2 regions of the Colwellia sp. MB3u-8 genome follow, and region 1 is predicted to be linked to the other one. Evidence: riboswitches for the same ligand, from Rfam matches in the RefSeq annotation. Region 1 holds a riboswitch; the other holds the start of a gene.
What was found. Region 1 has a riboswitch for cyclic di-GMP ahead of H4J54_RS10630 (DUF3718 domain-containing protein). Riboswitches for the same ligand answer to the same signal wherever they lie in the genome.

Region 1 (7,833 bases):
GCTGGTTTTGTGCTGAACCAGCAGGGCATTCTTTCACTTTCCCCCATTCAGAGCATTTAGTTTTTGACTGCTCGCATGAGCCATTGACCTTACCTAGTTGTGCAGAATGCGCGCGTGCGGCCAACCAAGCCGAAGTGCGCAGCATTTGGCAAGTTGAAAAAAGTGTCAAAGTCTATTTAATCCAAAAGTACCGTAAAGACCTAGCTATTGGCCTTAATTGGACACAAGACGAATTAGCGAATGCTGGCTTTGAAGAGGGCAGTTTTTCTGGCTTTCAAAAAAGTGCTTGGTTTATGTATGAAGTTGCAAGAGACCGAGTGAATTTTCATGGCTGGCCGTTAGTGCTTAATGGCATTGAAATGGTTAACGAAGAGGTAGAGCAAGCGTTTTGCTTTGATGGGGTGAGTTATCCCAGTATCGATCAGGCGATGGAACATTATAGTGTTAATTTTGCACTTGATTTGGCGTTCTTACGCCGAGTAATGGCAAAAGTTGGCCCAAAAAGTTTTGCCAAAGCGGTCAGGTTTTGCCGCTTATATGTGGGTGCAACACCTCATGAAAAGTCACTTGCGTTACGCGAATTTAATTAATAGTTTTATTACTACTATTATTACTCAGGTAGTACTGAGTTTATAGTGAGTATCAGTTAAACCCTCAACCTTTCCACTTTAAGCTGAGCGAATAAAGTACTTAGATTAGCCTTTGGAAGCGAAACTAAACTTTTGTGGCATATTCATTTTTTGTGAATATAGATCCTTATCTGCACGTTGAAAAAAGCTTGTCACGTCGTCAGATCTGTTCATAAAAGTTAAACCTAAGCTACTGGTAACATTATACTTTGTTAAGAATTTATCTTGTGACATAGCGTGGTAAATTCTCTGCTCGATGACGGTTAATGATGGTCTCGTAGCATCAGTGACGATAATCGCGAATTCATCTCCACCAAAACGGAAAACATAGTCAGTATCTCGAACACTTTGTCGTAATGCCTTGGCAAAATGTATTAAGACGTTATCGCCTATAGCGTGACCAAATGAGTCGTTAACGGCTTTAAACTTGTTTAAATCACAAAAAATTAAGCCGACACTAGCCTGTCTACGATTTGCTTGAGCCATAGAGCGTTTAATTTGTTCGTCAAAACTACGTCGGTTGCCTAATAGGGTTAAGCTATCTTGCATTGCTAATTGCATTGCTTGGTGATATTTCACCGCATTATTTAAAGGGTTAATCAGTAATTGATGCAGTTCGGTCAAGACTTTATCATCACTAATACTTATTGGCGTGTTGACAGCATAGGTAATTATGCCCAAAAACTGATCATTAATTTTTAATTCAAATTGACGTTCTGCTTTAGCTTGGCGGCTGCCTCTGGCGGTAGCACTCACATCGACATGTTTAAAGTAAATCCCAGTAAAATCAAGATACTTTGCCACTTCAATTGCGAAAATGTTGATAAGGTTTTTTACATCTAAGGTCGTTTGCAATTGCTCAAGTAAGGCTAAATTACGTTGGGCTTGCTGTTCATTATGTTGAAATAATGTGAAGGCATTAAATTTGGAGTTAGGGTAGTTAACAACATTGACTGTCCGCATAAATTGTCCTGATAATTTTGACGTTATTGTTTTTAGTTAATTTAAGCAAAAATCGTGCCTACGGCTTTAGTTGGCATGTTTTATTAAGTATTTAGTGAGAATCGTCAATTTACGCTGTTTATAGCCATATCTAGCTAAAGTGATTTTAAAAGCGGAGGAAAGTAAGACGCTAGGTTAAGTGACCGTTTTTAAGCGTTTTTTTCTAAAAAGATGAGAAATACTTTAGACAAAACAGCCTCTACAAGGCTACACTTAACAGACAAATATTGTGTAAACGCTTTCAATTTGTTGGATTACGCGTTTCATAGTAGCCTCATTTGAAGGCGCTGGTGAATAAGTGGCTATTAATAAGCAGTTCAACCAGGGCTATTCTGCAACTATTATGCAATTTTCATTTTTATCACCTTCGAAGGAATACATGTGACAGGTCACCTTGAATTACTCGCTATATTGTCCAGTGCCGTGTTAATTGTTTGGCTTTTTCGACGCTTGCAATTGCCAGCGATTTTGGCGTATTTAGTGGCAGGTGTGTTGGTGGGTGACCATGGCTTAGCTATCGCTCAAGAGCATGTTAATTATGAACATTTTGCTGAACTAGGTATTGTATTTCTACTTTTCACCCTTGGGCTTGAATTTTCATTACCTAAATTAGTTTCTATGCGGCATCTGGTGGTTACTGTGGGTAGCTTACAAGTGATTATTTCACTTGTGTTATTTATGTTGGTGGCGATGTTTTTAGGGCAAAGCTTAGATGCGGCAATCACCATTGGCGGTATATTAGCACTTTCTTCTACCGCTATTGTTATTCGCCAGTTAAGTGAAAGCGGTGGCATGAAGAAAAAGTCAGGGCAATTATCTGTGGCAGTGCTGCTGTTTCAAGATGTTGCCGTGGTGCCATTGTTAATTATTATCCCTTTATTAGCCCAAGGCGGCGATTCTTCTTTTATTATGGCGTTATTATTTGCACTAGTTAAAGGAGTATTTGTTGTTTCACTCTTATTATTCGCTGGTAAATGGTTATTACCTAGATTATTCAATTTAGTTGCTCAAGTTAGAACCGATGAATTATTCGTATTAACCACATTACTCGTGACCTTAGTGGCATCAGCATTAACACAGTGGTTTGGCCTTTCGATGGCGTTAGGAGCATTTTTAGCGGGTATGATGTTAGGAGAGAGCCAATATAAACATCAGCTTGAAGCTGACATTAGACCCTATCGTGATATTTTACTGGGTTTGTTTTTTGTCACTGTTGGCATGAAGCTCAATATTAATGTTGTTTTTTCCTCTCCTTTGATCATTATTTCGCTGTTAGTCTGTTTTATGGCGATTAAAGTTCTGGTGATTGTTTTACTAGCAAAACGTGCTGGAGAGTCCTCTAAAGATGCTTGGGCCGCTGGTATTATGTTGGCGCAAATGGGTGAGTTTGGTTTTGTTTTAATTGCCTTAGCTAGCCAAGTTGAAGTGTTACCTGAAACCACAGCATCTATCTTACTGGGTACGGGGGTGCTAAGTATGGCAATAACGCCTTATATGATCAGTCATGCGCGCGGCTGGGCACTTTGGTTGAGCCGTGATAAACCACTGGACAGCCAAGCGTTAGAAGAATTACCTCAAAGTACCACACTCAGTGATCATGTTATTATTTGCGGCTTTGGCCGTATTGGACAAACCGTTAGCCGCTTCTTAAAACAAGAGTCGATCGACTTTGTCGCTATTGATATTGACCCCTTACGGACAAGCAAAGCAAGAGAAGCGGGCGAAAACGTGCTTTTTGGCTCTTCTAGGCAGGCTGAATTGTTGCATGCTGCACAGTTATCAAAAGCTAAGTTGGTTGTTATCGCCTTTGGTGAAGATAAACAATCACTTGATGTTATTCAAAAAGTACGTTCTTTATCGCCTAACGTGCCTATTTTAGTGCGTACCCGCAACGACGATCAGTTAGACGAATTACATGCGGCGGGTGCAAATGAAGTGGTTCCAGAGAGCCTAGAAGGCAGTTTAATGCTAGTGTCTCAAGTTTTGTCATTATCAGGCGTGCCTTTTTCTAGAATTGTTCGCCGTGTGCAAAAAGAGCGTAAGAACCACTACAATCATTTACATGGTTTCTTTCAAGGCGAACATACTGATATGAGCCCTGATAGTATTGACCGTATTGAATTTGCGCATGCGATTATATTAGCAGATGATTCTTTTGCTAATGGCCATTCAATTGGTTCATTAAAACTAGATGAGCGCCGTGTTATTGTTGTCGCATTACGTCGCAATAACATTGAAAGCGAAGAGCCTGACGTTGACACGATATTACAATCACAAGATACCTTAATTGTACGTGGCAAACCCAGACGGGTAGAGCGAGCTGAACGTTTTGTCCAAGAAGGGCATTAGCTTATTTGACGGTAGGAATGAGTTGTTAAACCAACAAGCTTGTTCAAGGCTTTTTAATTAACATGGCTTAGATATTAAGAAATTGGCGAATTTTAGTTTCTTGCTCAAGCGCGTCATTAAAGCCGAGGTTTATTAACTCCTTACAATAGTTTTTTTCAAACAATAAGTAGCTAACTAAGCTAGATTCCGCGTCATTGTGAATCCCCATGCTGCGTAATAATAGTCGAATCGACAACGGCAGTTTATCGTAATATTTCACCGCAATACGGTTAAAGTCATGACTAGGGTTGAGCAGATAGGATTCAATATTTTTTAAACCGGTAATGTTTTTTTTCTTTGCATCTGGAATTAGCGATAAGGTGTTGTTAACCCTCACCATGCGTTCAATATCACTTTGCAGGGTATCTGAGAAAACAGAATCAAGTAAGTGACTTGCGATTGCCGCTGTTGTTGGTGGATGTGGGTTATTTTCAACCGCATGAAGCGGTTCTTTTGGTTGCTCGACACCAACAATAAATATTTTTTCTGCTCCTAAGTGGATGGCAGGACTTAACGGAGACAATTGGTGAACTGAACCATCGCCTAAATGATGGCGTTGTATTCTTTCAGACGGAAAAACTAATGGAATGGCCGCTGAGGCCATTAAATGTTGGCTGTTTAATTGCGTAGGCTCGCCCCGTCGCTTTGATCTAAACCAAGGCGAAATAGACGCTTCTGATTGAAAAAAACTAATCGAGTCACCGCTGGAATAACTTGATGCTGTAACCGATACTGCGGAGAGATAACCGCGTCTAATATTGGTATCTATTCGGCTAAAATCTACTACAGTTTCAAGCAGTTGCCTAAGTGGTGCGTTGTTTAATAAGCTTCGGGCACTTTTATTGGCATAATCTGCCTGAAAGTTACCTAAAACACCACCGATTAAGTGACTAAACACACGTAGGGGATCCGTATGATAAATTCTTTCAGGATCGAGGTTTTTCCAGACCCACTCCAACTTTTTGACCGCCAATTGAAAACAGGAGGCATAACAAGCTAATGCGGTTGAGTTGATAGCACCTGCTGATGTACCACAGATAATTGGAAAAGGCACACCATGATTGCGTGGCATAAATTTAGCTATCGCAGACAAAACACCAACTTGATAGGCGGCGCGTGCTCCTCCACCGGTTAATACTAAAGCGTTATTACTCTTGATGTAGCTACGTTTATTCGTCATTAATTAAACCGATGTTATTAAAGTCGAGCGTGATTTTAATCAGTTTTCTATAGGGTGGCTAGTTGAAATTAATAATATTTTCTTGCCAGTACAGGTTAATAGAAAAAAGCTAGCAAATGCTAGCCTTTTAATGACACAAGAATTATTGACTAGTAAAACATTGAACTTATAGCCATTGAACTTGCAGTAATTGAAATAAAAAATTTCTCATGTACTTAATTCAATGGTTATCAGTTTGAGTTAAACGTCTACAGGAAAATAAACCACTAACCACCAACCCGTTCGTTTGCAGCGTCGATTAATGGTTGCGATCCATGTTGAATAAGGGGTAGATTTTCAGAAACAACGTCCCTTGGTAATTTACTAATCATCAAAGAGCCTGTTTCAACTGAACCCTTGGTAGCAGAAAATTCTAACAAGTTTTGACCGTTACACTTAATATCTGAAAAGATATCGCGAATTCTTAATCTATGCGCTTTTAAGAATGAACGCATACGCCTTTTGTCGTCTGCAGCAACATACTCACATATACTTCTTGCAATATCAGCGGCTTGCGCTTTCGGCGCTGATACAATAGATGTCATTGTTAAAGCAGTAATGGCAGTAACGAGTAATAATTTTTTCATTTTAATAACCTTTTACAATACAAATAGAGTTAATAAAAGAAAAACCACAGGATGTACCTAATAACACGGTGACTCCGCTGTCGTAGATAAAGAGAGTATTATCCTTAGACCGGTGGTTTTGCGTAACACGTTTTCGCGTATTTTGCCTTTTCTTTGTTAGTGCAATTATCACTAAAGTCGTAGTTAATTGCAACCCAAGGGTTACAGCTTATGGGTATTTAACACCTAGTCGATTTAATTTTTTAAACATGGCGACGTTAAAAGCTTTACCTATAACATTATTGATTTTGAAGCGATTTTGAAACGATTTTGAAGCGATTTTTATAGAAATGTAGGGCATTAGGTTAAAGGCTACAGCCGTTATCTACAATAGCTATTGTGTGCAGCTTGTCTGTTGATACTTAGGGTCAGTTTGGCCGTATGAAGCTGTGTGACTAAACCTGGTGAGTTTTGTGCAGAGGGAGCAAGTTAGAGGTATGGCCGTAATAACAATCTCACTAATTTTCTGATTATTTACCCAGTTAAAACAACCTTCTACTGCGTTATTTACTTAATAATTAGAGCGACTAGTTATTAAATAAATGTTTTGTATTTTTCTGCTTGTTCTTCATATAGAGAAGAACAGTTAATTGATGCAATGGATGAAGCGCTATTTTGGCTTACATAGTGATAAATAATTAAATATTAATATTTTTCATATATCAACATAAGCGATGACTATGAGGGGGACTTCGGCGAATTATAACTCTAAATCGAATACAAAAAAGGGGCAGCAGCCCCTTAGTATATATATTGTCATTCATTATCAACTGCTGGTTATCGCTTTAAAATTGCATCTCAGGCACGTCGCCTTCAACAACAAGTTCACCTTCAGTTAATGATATTATTTCTGCGACTGACACGCCAGGTGCACGCTCTAATAAGTAAAATTTACCATTTTTTATTTCAATAAAAGCCAGATCAGTTAACACCCTTTTAATGCAGCCTTTACCGGTTAACGGCAGCGTACAATTACTTAACAACTTAGAGACACCATGTTTAGAGGCATGGGTCATGGTCACAATAATATTGTCTGCACCGGCGACTAAATCCATCGCACCGCCCATACCTTTAATTAACTTACCAGGAATCATGTAAGAGGCAATATTACCATTTACATCAACCTCAAAGGCGCCTAAAACCGTTAAGTCAACGTGACCGCCTCTGATCATGGCAAATGATTCTGCTGAATCAAAAATTGATGCGCCTTTTGCCATCGTCACTGTTTGTTTACCCGCATTGATCAGATCGGCGTCAATTTCTGCTTCGGTGGGAAATTGTCCCATGCCTAGTAAGCCGTTTTCAGACTGCAGCATGACTTCGATCCCTTCGGGAATATAGTTTGCCACTAAGGTTGGAATACCTATACCTAAGTTAACGTAGTAACCGTCTTGTAATTCTTGTGCTACCCGCTGTGCTAGTTGTTCTCTTGTTAAAGCCATAAATTACTCCTTACTAACACTGATTATTCTGAGTCGCTACGAACAGTGCGCTGTTCAATGCGTTTTTCGAATGTACCTAAGATTAAGCGATTAACATAAATGCCCGGCGTATGAATGTGATCAGGGTCTAATTCGCCTGGCTCCACAATCTCTTCTACTTCTACTACGGTTATTTTACCTGCGGTTGCTGCCATAGGATTGAAGTTACGCGCGGTTTTTCTAAACACTAAGTTGCCATAACGATCGGCTTTCCACGCTTTTACAATAGCAAAATCGCCTTTAATTGCTGGTTCTAAAATGTAATGCTGACCGTCAAATTCACGTTCTTCTTTGCCTTCAGCTACGGGTGTGCCATAGCCTGTCGCCGTAAAGAAAGCTGGAATACCAGCACCGCCAGCACGCATTTTTTCTGCTAAGGTGCCTTGTGGTGTCAATTCAACTTCGAGCTCACCGCTCATCATCTGACGTTCGAACTCAGCATTTTCACCAACGTAAGAGGCGATAATTTTTTTGATTTGACGGTCAGG
Region 2 (7,833 bases), on a different contig from region 1:
TTCAGGTATCGAACCAAATCCAACCTATGACACTTTGATGCAAGCGCAAGCAATAATTAAAGCAGAGAGCATTGATTATTTACTCGCTGTTGGTGGCGGTTCAGTTGTTGATGGCGCTAAATTTATTGCCGCAGCTGCACTTTATGAAGGTAATAGTGAAGGTAATGACCCTTGGGATATTCTGGCGAAACAGCAAGCGTTGACAAAAGCATTGCCTATTGGCGCGGTATTAACGCTACCAGCTACCGGCTCTGAAAGTAACGGTAACTCTGTGGTAACACGTGATGGTAATAAGCTACCTTTCTCTAGTCCGTTAGTTCGTCCATTATTTGCTGTGTTAGACCCAAGTGTGACTTTGTCATTATCGGACCGTCAAATCAGCAATGGTGTGGTTGATGCTTTTATTCATACTATCGAGCAGTACTTAACTTACAGCGTAAATGGCAAGGTACAAGACCGTTTTAGTGAAGGTTTATTACAAACATTGATTGAAGAAGGACCAAAAGCGTTATCGCCAGCGACTAAAGGAGACTTAGCAGTTCGAGCTAATATCATGTGGTCGGCAACCATGGCGTTAAATGGTCTTATAGGAGCAGGTGTACCACAAGATTGGTCAACGCATATGATAGGTCATGAACTTACCGGTGCTTTTGGTATCGACCATGCGCGTACCCTCTCTATTGTATTGCCTGCGGTAATGAAAGTGCGTAAAGAGCAAAAACGTGAAAAGTTACTACAATATGCAGCACGCGTTTGGCAGATAACGGATGGTGATGACAACGCGCGTATCGATAAAGCGATTAGTTTAACTGAGGCATTTTTCGAAACAATGCAAGTACCCACACGTTTATCCCACGTTGATCTTGGTAGCAAAGATATCGACTTACTGATTGAACGATTAGAGCAACATGGTATGACGGCATTGGGCGAAAATGACGATATTACCTTAGCAATAAGCCGTGATATTTTAACTCAAGCATTGTAATGATTCATCATAATTAAGACAGGTATAAGTGGCGTGTGTATTACCTTAAAAGTTTCACACGCAGACTTTTTTAATACCTCTTAAAATTAGAACATAAAATTAGAACATAAAATTTAACAGATTACAGCTAATGTAATTTTAGGAAACCTTTCATGCCAACACTTACCTCCTATAACCCAATTAATCGATCGCCTTTGGGTGATGTACCTATTTGCGAGCCTGCAGATATTCCGGCTATCGTTCTACGTGCGAAGCAGGCGCAAAAATCTTGGGCAGCATTATCCCTTGATGAGCGTCAACAAATAGTCGTTCAGGCTTATGAGTGCCTTACTGCAATAGAAGATCAGTTAACATTATTGATCGGTAAAGAAATGGGTAAAGATCACCGTAGAGCAAGTTATGAAGTGGCTGGAACCGTTCAAAATGCCGCTTATTTTACCCAGGAAATAGCGCAAGCGCTAAAGACTGAATCAATGGGACCTAATGCTGAAATACAATATCGACCATTAGGCGTTGTTGCTGTGATCTCACCTTGGAATTATCCATTAGCTATGGCGAATAACTTGTTGTTGCCTGCACTCGTTGCTGGTAATAGTGTGGTATTAAAGCCGTCTGAAGAAACGCCTCTGGTTGCCGAGCTTTTTGTTAAAACGTTAAATAAAGTGTTACCTGAAGGTGTGTTACAAATCGCACAGGGTAATGCAGAAACCGGTAAGGCGTTAGTTAATAGCGAGATCAATATGGTCGCGTTCACCGGCTCATTAGCTGCAGGCAAACATATTATGGCCAGTGCGGCATCAGGACTAAAACGTTTAGTCATGGAGTTAGGAGGTAATGACCCTCTTATTGTAATGGCAAGTGCTGATATTGATGAGGCAGTTCAGTTTGCGGTGGCAAGCTCTTTTGAAAATACGGGGCAAATGTGTACCTCTACTGAGCGCATTTATGTTGATGAACGTATAGCTGATGAGTTTGAGCAAAAAGTCGTCGCTTTAGCTCGCCGATATCGAGCGGGTGCTTGGGATCAAAGCCATGCCAATATTGGACCTATGGTTAACCCTCAGCAGCATGAAAATGTACTCTCTCAACTAAAAGATGCTCATGTTAAAGGGGCAACATTCTTATTAGGAACGCATCATTATGAACTACCTTTTATACAGCCTACAGTCGTGACAAATATCACACCCGATATGCAGCTAGAGAAAGATGAAACCTTTGGTCCTGTTGTTGCCATAAGTCGTTTTAAGCAATTATCTGAAGCGGTTGAACGTGCCAATGCCAGTGCTTACGGCTTAGGTGCTGTGGTTTTTGGTGGCGCTGGAGCAGATAAAGTTGCGCAACAAATGGAAGCTGGCATGGTAGGAGTCAACCAAGGTGCTGGCGGCATTGGACCTTGGGTCGGTGCAAAACAAAGTGGTTTTGGTTTTCATGGTACTGCGGCTGGACATCGTCAGTTTGCGCAAGTACGCGTTATTAGTAAATAAGTCAGTAAATAAGTCAGTATTTAATGGAGTAAACAATGAATACAAAAAAAGATACAGTCGCCGATTTTTTTGTCGCTGCTTTAGAACCCGGTGCCGAGCATCTCGCTTTACCTGCATGGGGTAACCGCCATATGAATGCGGCACACTTAGATGAACATTATGACGTCAGTCATATTAAACGACACGAGTTGGATAAAGTGCCGGGTGCATTTCAGTTGTTAAATGTTTTGGCAAAAGATGAATGTAAACGATTGATCGCGATTAGTGAAGCGTTAGGTTATCTGCCCGATGCTGCGGTTTCTTTACCGCGCAGTGTTCGACATAACGACAGCTTGACTTGGATTGTTGATGAACAAACCGATGGGATTATTTGGCAACGCATCTCGCATTTAATGGATGACCGACAAGCTATTTTTTCTGGCAATAAAGCCTTGGGTATCAATGCGCGTTTTCGATTTTATCGTTATAACCCTGAGGATTATTTTAAACCGCATTCTGATGGTTCTTGGCCGGGTAGTCGTATTATTAATAATGAGCTAGTCGCTAATGCTTATCCTGACCGTTATAGCCAAATGAGCTTTTTAATACTATTAAGTGAAGGCTTCGAAGGTGGTGAAACACGTTTCATGGTCAATGCGGATGATCCTACTAAACCGACAACAGCGGGGGGTAAGGTTAGTCATGTTGATATTCGAACCCCTGCTGGCAGTATATTGTGCTTTCCGCATGGCATGCATCCTTTAAGTTACATACACAGTTCAGTGCCGATTAGTGAGGGAGTTAAATATATAATCCGTAGTGATGTTTTATTTGAGTTGTGAAGTCACATAGTTAATTTGGTCATCTACTAGCAAGTGGGGTAGCAGCTTAGAGAAGAACGTAGAGGGCTCAAACCCAAGGCTGCACCGCTGACTGCCGAACAAATATTAGCTAAAATGGGTAGCTGACCATTATACGCGTTAAGCGCAAGCTAGCTATTGGCCGCTCTTTAGGTCAACTGATCGCTAAAATTTAACATGAGGTTTGTAATGGTCAACTAACACTGGAAAGATTTTAAGCTATAAATTATTCCAGTTTCATTAAACCATTACAGCCCGCACTATCCTATCAAAATAAGAGTCGTTCAGAGCCAGTGAACTTACGATCAAAAACAATTATATATATCCATACAGCAAGTATTAAGCCAATAGTATTGACTTGCCTAGCAAGGAACAATAGAATTAATTTATTGTATGGTTTTAATAAGGGCAACGTCTACCTAAAACTTTAAAACGCAAAAAACTACCGGTCTAAAGCGTTTAACGTTATGGCAGCGGAGTTACCTAAACCGGCAAAGGTACCTGACAATACTAGTTTCTTGAACAAGACAATTCAAATTATCCACATTATTCAAATTATTCTGGAACCAACAATATATGCCATTTCATTGTATAAAATATCATGCCCTTGTGTTTTTTATCTTACTAGTGTCAACGCCAAATCATGCTGTGGTTAGTGACAAATTAACCCGCGCTATATAGTTCAGCTTAAGTCAGTCCCTCTGTTAAAATGTTCTTCACACCATGGTTAAATGTTTTAGGATCAGTTTGATTTTAAACCTTGATTGTTATCGATTTCCCAAGGATATTCACAATGAAAAAAATGATATTAATTACAGTTTGTATCATGTTTGCTATAGCAGCAGTAACGAGTATAACCGCGACCTATTTTATCTCAAATCAAGAGATAGATAATATTATCTTAAAAAAATCCCAAGCGCAGGCTGCTTTAATCGCAAACAATGTTGCGTATGTGTTGCGCACATCTTCGAAACCCTTGCATGATTTACAAGCATTAATGACCTCTCTCAAAGAACGGCCAGATATTTCCTACGCAGTGGTTATTGATAAAAACATTACAGCCATCGCACATAGCGATAAACAAAAATTAGGTAAAATTTATAAAGACAGTTATACCCTCGAGGGGGCAAGCAAAGGAAAGTCACAATTTTCGAAATGGTATGCAGAAATACAGCAAGTTTGGGTCTACGATATTATGGTTCCTGTTCATGTTGATGGTGAGCTCTTTGGTGCTTTTGATATAGGTATTCCTATCACAGAAGTAAGTGAAGCGGTTGAGGATATTATGTTGACTCTGTTGATCTCAATCCTAGTCATCTTTGTAATATGTGTATGCGTACTTGTTTTGTTATTGGCTAGATTTGTTAAACCACTTTCGGGCTTGCAAAAAGCATTACAAGACATCTCTAAAGGAGATGGTGATCTTACCGTTAGATTACCCGTACAAGGCTCAGATGAGATAGCCAAGATCGCTTCTGATTTTAATATATTTGTAAATAACATCAATAAGATAATTTCTAAAACAGTCCAAACAGGTATAGATTTAGCTCGCTCAGCGACAGAAATTCGCAGTCAATCTTTGCAAGCGCTATCAAGAGGTGAAGAGCAAAGTGGTCAATCTTTAGTCGTCGTAACCTCTATGTCTCAAATGATAGCGACTATTAATGACATATCTCACAATGCCACTAGTGCGGTAGATTCAGCACAAAAAGCGAATAACGGGATCCAGAGGGGGCGACAAACGCTACAAGAATCTATTATGACGATTAATAATCTTGGCGATGAGATGACAGATATGTCATTGGTGATCACCTCGCTAGCGAAAAAAACGCAGTCTATAGGTTCTATACTGGACGTTATTAGAAGCATTTCAGCACAAACTAATCTTCTTGCACTCAATGCTGCGATTGAGGCCGCTCGAGCAGGGGATGCTGGACGAGGGTTTAGTGTGGTGGCCGATGAAGTAAGAAGTCTTGCGAGTAAAACAGCATCGTCTACAGATGAAATCCAAACAATGATCGACCAGTTACAAAATGAAGCAAAAAATGCAGTAATTGCGATGGATAGTAGTAAGTCTCTCGCAGTCGACAGCGCTAAAACAACGCAAAATGCTCAGGAAATGCTTGACGATATATCAGAACAAGTATCAATGATACTTGATGTGAATACGCAAGTTGCAACCGCCACTGGCCAGCAGTCAAGTGTTGCCAATGAAATTAATGTCAATATGGATACCGTTGACAGCTCTGTTAAAGAAGGCTTAAATGCGAGCTATGAGTTAGAAAAAACCAGCAAACAATTAGAGGAGCTTGCGCTCGCTTTAGATCACCATGTTGGATCTTTCAAAATATAATATTACCCTCATGACCTACATGAAGCACGCTCTTACGCACGTATGAATGGATGCGTAAGAGCAGTGATTTAGCCCCTTTGTTATTTCAGTCCTAGTTGGTGTCTGTCCCTCAAAAATGGGCTTTTGCAATAGCACAGCTTAGTAAAAAACTCACTTCTATCAAAGAGTATTTCTTCAGGTATTCAAGGTAGGAGTTTGGGTATAACTATTCCGAAGTGTTAAGTCTCTTTAAAAGCTAATGTCTCGAATGTGCCTTCCTGACATTCCAGCTAAAAATCTTGCCATATATTTTCTAATGAATTAACTACTGCCTAAACGCTGTGACGCCCTGTTATATGGAAGTCAGTATGATTTTTCGAGGTGTGTTACTAAGACGTCTTATTAACACAGTATTTATTATAATAAACACTAAGAAAATCCACTTAACCATCTGAATTTAATGGTTTTTATTTATTTTTTTTGTTCAGGTTGTATTACTGAGAGGTCTTAGTAACACGCCTTAATATACATGTGATTTAGCATTACTAGTTTCTAATACTTTGAAAGTATGGGACATTAATGTTAATTTAATGTTATTTATGATGCGTATGTTACTAAGACGTATACATAATAAGTTGTTATATGCTTTTCTAACATTGGAGTATCATTTACATGGAATCTCATTTAAAAATTATAGAAGCTTTAGCTAACGGAATTGATCCGTTAACAGGTGAGGTACTTCCTAGTGATTCGCTTCATAATAACCCTGAAATAATAAGGTCTCTTTTTGCTATAATCGATCATATAAAGAGTTCTTCAATTAAACAGCCTAAAATAAAGAAAACGCTTGGGCAAAAGCGAGATGAAAATATTAAAAAAGGCTTACCTGAAAATGCAGGGCTACCTTGGAACGACGACCAACGAGATAATCTAACTGAGCAATTCAAATCTGACGTTTCTCGTGAAGAGCTCGCTGAATTGCATGGTCGTACAAAGGGAGCTATTACCTCAGAGCTTAAAAAACTTGGTCTAATTGAAGATTAACAAGCATATAACAAGCTGTTCAAGCGGGACAAATTACAGGGCGTTATACGCTAGGTGAAAATCAACCATATGGAGGTGCTCTTTGAAACCTGAGTTAAGTATTAAGCTGGATTACCTACAAGATCGTAAAAATCCGGCAGAAATATTCGATGCTATGTCTCTCTATATAAATGCATATAGAGACTTTGGGCAGCTGATGACCAATTCTATTGGTATTAAAGGCGACTTTGACTTTCAGTTAAACGCAATTGAGAGTGGTTCTACCTTAAGTAAACTATCTTCATTACCTGGCAAGTTAGATGCAATATTTGAAGCTGCATGCTACAAGTCAGGAAATAGTACTTTTGAAGAACTAATAAGTATCGATGAAACTGAAACCGAGCAACAAGTTGAGGAATTAGCCCTTAATATTGAAACCTCATTAGCTACTAATATCCCTAATCAAATTGCAGACCCTCATATAGATAGGCAAAATTTAGCTCATGTATTGAAAGCATTTTCTTCTGCAAATGAAAAAATAAAAAGTGGCGAAAGTGTTATTTTTAAATCATCAAATGATTCGCAAAAAGAATGTAGGATGAATACTAGTTGGCGATTTACTGGAAATCCTAAAGAGATGTTTCAAGGTTCTACTGAAAGTCATGATAGTAGGCTTAAGCTGATTGCAAAGATCTCGGTAAATGAGGGGAATTCTGTTTGGACATTTAGGTGCGAAAGGATTAAACAACCATTTTCAGCGAGAATAATCCATAAAGAATGGCTTGAAAAATATCAAAGAGGTTTAATCCAACCTGTTGGACCTAAAGATATTATGGATGCACATGTCTCTTATGACATATACACTCCTCCTAAAGGAAAGGGTGAGCCTGTAATTCGTAACGCCAAAATAAAAGAAGTAACTGAAATCAAAAGGAATACGGTTTATCAGCATGAACTCAGCTCTTTCTAAAAATCAGAGAAAAGTAATTTATGCTGATTTAAAAACAGAATTTCTATATATAGCTATTCCATTCTGCCTGCTAATTGGGGTGAAAAGTTATATGGGAGATTGGCGAGATATATTTATGGTTGCAGACTGGGCTCTAGCTTCATGTATTATTTTTGGTCAAATCACTTCAAAAGTATCTAAGGCTGTAGCGAACTCTAAAT

Region 2: it holds a riboswitch for cyclic di-GMP, as region 1 does, so the genes downstream of both, H4J54_RS03350 (methyl-accepting chemotaxis protein) here and H4J54_RS10630 (DUF3718 domain-containing protein) in region 1, are expected to answer to the same signal.

What each region holds. Positions count from the first base shown of each region.
Region 1 covers NZ_JACGVA010000064.1:44,583-52,415, forward strand. The annotation lists gene H4J54_RS10610 (hypothetical protein) at 1-590, shown strand, start outside; gene H4J54_RS10615 (GGDEF domain-containing protein) at 696-1,592, opposite strand; gene H4J54_RS10620 (monovalent cation:proton antiporter family protein) at 2,013-3,980, shown strand; gene H4J54_RS10625 (patatin-like phospholipase family protein) at 4,048-5,199, opposite strand; gene H4J54_RS10630 (DUF3718 domain-containing protein) at 5,466-5,825, opposite strand; cyclic di-GMP riboswitch class I at 5,890-5,982, opposite strand; gene H4J54_RS10635 (3-oxoacid CoA-transferase subunit B) at 6,650-7,306, opposite strand; gene H4J54_RS10640 (CoA transferase subunit A) at 7,330-7,833, opposite strand, start outside.
Region 2 covers NZ_JACGVA010000037.1:215,020-222,852, reverse strand. The annotation lists gene H4J54_RS03365 (iron-containing alcohol dehydrogenase) at 1-985, shown strand, start outside; gene H4J54_RS03360 (aldehyde dehydrogenase) at 1,138-2,469, shown strand; gene H4J54_RS03355 (2OG-Fe(II) oxygenase) at 2,505-3,290, shown strand; cyclic di-GMP riboswitch class I at 3,706-3,795, shown strand; gene H4J54_RS03350 (methyl-accepting chemotaxis protein) at 4,102-5,661, shown strand; gene H4J54_RS03345 (hypothetical protein) at 6,313-6,684, shown strand; gene H4J54_RS03340 (hypothetical protein) at 6,767-7,633, shown strand; gene H4J54_RS03335 (hypothetical protein) at 7,614-7,833, shown strand, end outside.